One region of the Nonomuraea sp. NPDC050733 genome, then DNA from elsewhere that is predicted to be linked to it. Evidence: predicted binding sites of a transcription regulator. Region 1 holds the regulator's gene; the other holds the start of a gene.
What was found. The regulator LexA, encoded in region 1, represses DNA repair genes until DNA is damaged. The targets are predictions, from matches to a motif close to TCGAACANNTGTTCGA.

Region 2: recA (recombinase RecA) is a predicted target of LexA. The motif match lies at 1,255-1,270, and genes of this name have one in related genera.

Annotation. Positions count from the first base shown of each region.
Region 1 covers NZ_JBFAHO010000005.1:371,098-374,301, forward strand. Annotated here, with positions in the region: gene lexA (transcriptional repressor LexA) at 1,561-2,268, shown strand; gene AB0H64_RS13460 (MFS transporter) at 2,356-3,204, opposite strand, start outside.
Region 2 covers NZ_JBFAHO010000033.1:21,038-24,241, forward strand. Annotated here, with positions in the region: gene AB0H64_RS34370 (DUF3046 domain-containing protein) at 157-351, shown strand; gene AB0H64_RS34375 (hypothetical protein) at 362-634, opposite strand; gene AB0H64_RS34380 (VOC family protein) at 791-1,150, shown strand; gene recA (recombinase RecA) at 1,388-2,497, shown strand.

The sequences.
Region 1 (3,204 bases):
AGCCCCGCCTCTCGACTCTCACCGAACCCTCGCCCTTGATCGCCCGTTCGCCTCTGACCGGCCCCTCGTCTCTGATCGGCCCCCCGCCCCTGAGCACTGCCTCTCCCCTGAGCGAACTTTGCGCTCTGAGCCGACCTTCCCCCCTGTGCGCCCGCCGCCCCTTGGGAGACTCCTCGCCTCCGGGCAGACCTCGCGCCCGGGGCAGCCTCTCGTCCCTGGCCGAGTCCTCGCCCCTGACCCGCTACGGGCTCCCCGCTGCGGCCCCCCTGAACGACGGAGCCGATCCGAGCCACCGGCACAGACCCACCGCCCCGGCCACCAGCCTCAGCTCCTCTCCCCCCAACGTACGAAGCGGCAGCGTCTCCGCTTGTAACGCCGCCCGCCCCAACGCGACCGGTCCCCGCACCGCCCGCCCCAGCACCCTTGGTCCCGACGCGACCCGTCCCAGGGCCATCCATCCCAGCGCCGCCGGGCACGATCGAGAGCCGCCCGCGCCCCGGGGGCGAACCGCACCCCGGCGCCTGTCCGCCTTCGGCGACATTCGCGCCTGCCGCGGGGGAGCCGCCACCCCCGACTCGTCGGTCTTCCGGTACGCCGGCTTCTCCCCCGCGCCGGCCCTCACACGGCTCCCCGGGGAGGTCAAGGCCCTCGGCGTCCGTTCTGGGTGGCGGGACGAGCCACAGTTGCGGTCTTCCTCTCGCGGCGGAGGCGCGACCGGCCCCGCGGGCCGGCGTCGCGTCGGTGCCCGGCGACACACCACCACTGCGCGAGACGTCCTCCCGCATCTGAACCCCACCCCTCGAAGTGCCACCTGCGGTCCACCCGGCCGCGAACCGGACCCGGTCGCCGGGTCCGGCCCTACCATCCAGTACGCCCAGAACGCGCGAAGCGCTCAGCCAGACCCGCCGTCACGACGGGCCGGCGCTCCCGTCTCCATGCACCGCAGCCGTCTGCTCCGGGATTACGGCCGCTCCGCCGGCTCTCTGCACCGCCACCGTCTGCTCCGGAAGCGCGGTCCCGGCCCAGGGGTGACGACGGACGCCTTGTGACGACCGGACGGCGTGCCGCGCCGGCTCCGGCCGTCCCGCCTGCATGTTCCGCTCGGCCACTCTGGTCACCTCACCACCACCTCCGCCCTGCCCGGATGGTGAATTGTGGCGTAAACCGAGGCGTCTGCGAATACTGAACGCTTTGTCCTCCCCCACGGTCCGCCCGCTCCCGACACCGTCGTTCTTGATCGCCTTTGTCCGGCCCCCGGCGACCCGCGGTCGCCCGACGTCGTCGCTGGTCATGTCCGTGACCGCGGTGGCGCGCACGATTGACCTCCCACGCCGTCCAGGGTCCGAGAAAAAGACCCAATAAAGATCAGCAAATCGAACACGGTGTCGATCGAACTCCCGTACGATGTTGTACACCACGTCACTGATAATTTCGAGGACGACTCGAACAATTGTTTGAAGATGATCTTCAACAGCGATACGGTCGCTGTGTGCGACATGGAGACCACGGACCGGGAGGGCCGGCCGGAGCGGCAGGCCACCCGGCGACGAGGAGGAGAGCATGAGCGAGCGAGATGACGCAAACGGGGTCACAGACCTCGCGGTGCGCCGGCGCGACTCCCTGGGCCTGACGCCCAGGCAGCGCAAGATTCTCGAAGTGATTCGCGATTCGGTGCAACAGCGCGGATATCCGCCGTCCATGCGTGAGATCGGCGAGGCCGTCCAGCTGACGAGCACGTCGAGCGTGTCGCACCAGTTGACGGCGTTGCAGCGTAAGGGCTATCTGAGGCGCGACCCGCACCGGCCGCGCGCCCTCGAAGTCCGCCTGCCGGGTGAGCCGGCACTGTGGGTCGACCCCGACGCCTCCTCCGAGGAGCCCACGGTGAGCCGGCCCACGGCCGCCTATGTGCCGCTGGTCGGCCGGATCGCCGCCGGTGGGCCGATCCTCGCCGAGGAGAGCGTCGAAGACGTCTTCGCGCTGCCCAAGCAACTCGTCGGCGAGGGCACCCTGTTCCTCCTTCAGGTCGCCGGTGACTCCATGATCGAAGCCGCCATCGCCGACGGTGACTGGGTGGTCGTGCGCCAGCAGCCCGTCGCCGAGAGCGGCGACATCGTGGCCGCCATGATCGACGGCGAGGCCACGGTCAAGACCTTCAAGCGCAAGGACGGCCACGTCTGGCTGGTCCCTCACAACCCCAACTACGACCCGATCCCCGGCGACGAGGCCAGCGTCCTGGGCAAGGTCGTGGCGGTCCTCCGCCGCCTCTGACCCACCCCGCCGCCGACGGCTCCCCGGGAACACCCTGGGGAGCCGCGACCGGCTCCAGCAGGCGCTGTGCGCTCGCGCCACCGGGTGTCAGCGGGGCGTAGCCGACACGGACGTACGTGGTTGCGCCCCCGGCAGGGCGGCGAAACGTCGGGTCGAGATGGCGACGAGGAGTCCGAGTGCGGCGTAGGCCGCGCCGAGCAGGCTGGCGGCCGGCCATCCCGCGGCGCTGTAGGCCCAGGTGGTGGTGATCGCGCCGAGCGCGGAGCCGAGGGAGTAGAAGGCCATGTAGGCGCCGATGACGCCACTGCTCTGGTCGGGGCGGGCGGCGGTGAGCAGGTGCTGGCTGCTGACGTGAACGGCTTGCACGGCGAAGTCCAGGACGATGACGCCGACGATCAACAGCCACAGGGATGATCCCGCCTGGCCGATCAGCGGCCACGAGGCTGTGAGCAGGGCAAGTGACCAGCCGGTGACCGAGGGCGCCAGACCTCGGTCGGCCCATCGGCCGGCCCGGGCCGCGCCCAGCGCCCCGGTGAGACCGGCGAGTCCGAACAATCCGATGTCGGTGGTGCCGAGGCGCCATGGCGCGTCGCCGAGCGGGAGCGCGAGCCCGCTCCACAGCGTGCCGAAAGAGGCGAACAGGAAGAACGCGACCAGTCCCCGGCTGAGGAAGAGCCGGTCGCCGACGACCAGACGACCGACCGATGACAGCAACTGCCCGTACCGGGCGCGGGGCCGGCGGAGGTCGGCCTTGAGGGTGAATCGGGCGGCGAGCGCGAGCACCGCGCAGAGCCCGGCGATGACGAGGTAGACCATGCGCCAGTCGGCCAGCTCGCCCAGCGTGCCCGCGACCACCCGCACTCCGAGGATCCCGATGACCACGCCCGAGGTGACCGCTCCGATGTTGCGGCCGCGCTCGCCGGCCGGCGAGACGGC
Region 2 (3,204 bases), on a different contig from region 1:
GCCTTGTCCTTCTGTACGGCGAGACGTTGCGCCAGGCGTAACACGCGGCGCCTGGCGCGGTTCGCCTTGATCTTGGCGGTCTTCGGGGGTGAGGACTTGTGAGTCTTGGCCATGCGGGTGTCCTACCCATGCCGCCGGTGGTCCCATACTTGAGTGATGCGGTTGACCGAGTTCTGGAGACGGATGCGCGCCCACTTCGGCGACACCTACGCCGACTCGTGGGCCCGCGACTACGTGCTGGCGCCCCTGGGCGGCCGCACGGTCACGCAGGCGCTGGCCGAGGGCGAGAGCGCGAAGAGCGTCTGGCGAGCGGTCTGCCAGGTGGAGAACGTGGCGTCGTCACTCCGGTGACCTCGAAACGTCACCGGGGGGACGCGTCGAGCGTCCGCCTCAGCGCGCCGGCCGTGCGCGCCAGCTCCTCCACGCGTCCCTGACCGCCGGGAGCCCACAGGAAGATCCATCCCCCGCGCGAGGGGGTGGCGAAGATGATCGTCTGCCGCCCGGTGTCCGGATGCCAGACCCAGAGCATCGGGTCGTCGCCGCCAATCATGCGGCTCACCAGCCCCTGCTCGGGCAGCAGCTCGGCGAGAGCCTCCAGATGGGCGCGCCGTTCCCCGGTGTACGTGTTCGCCACGTCGCCGCCTCCAACCCTCTGCCCTTGAGTCTCCCCACCCCATGACGGCTGGCAACACGAACGCCGCAAACCATCGCATATACGATCGATCCGGACGTAGCGTCGCGGCACGTCACCGCTCATCAGGCCTTCTTGCCGATCGCTACTCTGGCCGTCATGCACGTGCGCCTGAGCCAGATCGTGGTGGATTGCCGGGACCCGCAGAGCTTGGTGCGCTTCTGGGCCGCCCTCGTCGGCGGCGACCCGGTGAATCGCGCCCGTGGCTGGTCCCATGTCGAACCGCCCGGTGGCGTACGGCTGGCGTTCCAGCCGGTCGCCGAGGACAAGGCCGTGAAGAACCGGCTGCACCTGGACATCGAAGTCGACGCGATCGAACCGGCCATCACCCGCGCGCTGAGGCTGGGCGCCACGCGGATCGGCGAGACGGTCATTGACGATCAAGGGGCCTTCCAGGTCATGGCCGACCCCGAGGGCAACGAGTTCTGCTTCGTCTGCGATCGAGCCGCCACCGCGTGATTCGCCGTTCCTCGATCGCTCCCACTTCGACGGCAGGCGCCCAAGATCTCCCGCCGAAGGCCATCGGCCCCTCGCATCGCGCGGGCCGCGTGTTACCGGTGTGATCGAACAGCCGTTCGGCTACCATGAGAGACGCCGGGGACTCCGCCCTCCCCGACGACCCACAGAAAAATGTCGGTGGCAGGCCGTAGCTTTCACTCGACTGAATCGGACCACAACCCTTCAGGGGGAGCTCCCATGGCTATCAACGACCGCGAGAAGGCCCTCGAGACCGCCCTCGCCCAGATCGAGCGGCAGTTCGGCAAGGGCTCCGTCATGCGCCTCGGCGATGACGCCAGGGCTCCCATCGAGGTGATCCCCACCGGCTCCATCTCTCTCGACGTGGCGCTGGGCATCGGCGGCCTGCCGCGCGGCCGGATCGTCGAGATCTACGGACCGGAGTCCTCCGGTAAGACCACGGTCGCCCTGCACGCGGTGGCCAACGCGCAGCGGGCTGGCGGCATCGCGGCGTTCATCGACGCCGAGCACGCCCTCGACCCCGAGTACGCCAAGAAGCTCGGCGTCGACACCGACGCGCTGCTCGTCTCCCAGCCCGACACCGGTGAGCAGGCGCTGGAGATCGCCGACATGCTGATCCGGTCCGGCGCCGTCGACATCATCGTCATCGACTCGGTGGCCGCGCTGGTGCCCAAGGCCGAGATCGAGGGCGAGATGGGCGACAGCCACGTCGGTCTCCAGGCCCGCCTCATGTCGCAGGCGCTGCGCAAGGTCGCCGGCGCCCTCAACAGCACCGGCACCACCGCGATCTTCATCAACCAGCTTCGCGAGAAGATCGGCGTCATGTTCGGCTCGCCCGAGACCACGACCGGTGGTAAGGCGCTCAAGTTCTACGCCTCGGTCCGCATGGACATCCGCCGCATCGAAACCCTCAAGGACGGCACGGAGGCGGTCGGAAACCGCACCCGCGTCAAGGTCGTCAAGAACAAGATGGCCCCGCCCTTCCGGGTCGCCGACTTCGACATCCTCTACGGCGTGGGCATCTCCCGCGAGGGTGGCCTGATCGACATGGGTGTCGAGCACGGCTTCGTCCGCAAGTCCGGCGCCTGGTACACGTACGAGGGCGACCAGCTCGGCCAGGGCAAGGAGAACGCCCGCAACTTCCTGAAGAACCACCCCGACATGGCCAACGAGATCGAGAAGAAGATCAAGGACAAGCTGGGCGTGGGTCCGCGCGTCGACGCCCCGGCCGAAACCGCTCCGCCCGCCCCGCCGGCCCCGGCCACCGCGGCTGCTCCCACGGGCCGCGGCTCGAAGGCCGCCGCCGCGCCGAAGCCCGGTGACGTCTGATCGGCCACCCATGAGTGAACACCGGCCATCGGCCTCGGCATGAGCGGCAAGGACCCGGCGCCCCACGATCGCGACTGGGGCGCCTGGCCAGACGTCTCTCCTTCATCCGCCGGCCGTACGAGCAGACGGGGCGAGTCCGGCTCCGCCTCCACATCAGGTTCCGGTTCCACTTCCAGGTCCGGTTCGTCCTCGACTTCCCGGTCCGGCACTTCCCGATCCGGCCGTCGTACGGACGCGGCTTCCGGCCGTCGTTCGGATGCGGCTTCCGGCCAGGGCCAGGACGCGGCGAACGGTCGTCGGAGGCGCGGATTCTCGTCGGACGACGCTTCGGGCCCTTCGAGGAGCCAGGAGCAGGGTGGCGCTCGCGGTCAAGGAGGGGACGTCTCGCCGTCGGTGGACGGCTGGCCCTCACTGACCGAATGGCACGAACAGCGCAGACAACGCGCCACCTCCACCACCCCGGAGCCCGACCTTTCCCCGCCGGACCAGCAAGCCCACCTCCAGGAGCTCAACGACCAGAACATCCAGCCCCCATCCCTCCATGAGGCAACGGAAGCCGTCCACCCGGATGGCATGGAGGATGACACCCCTGCCTGGCCGACACAGTCATCGGACCACATCCACCCGTTCTGGGCTGCCGGAGCGACCACGCCATTCCGGGATACCGAGACACCTGCGACCGCCGGGCAATCCGCCGACACCGCTCT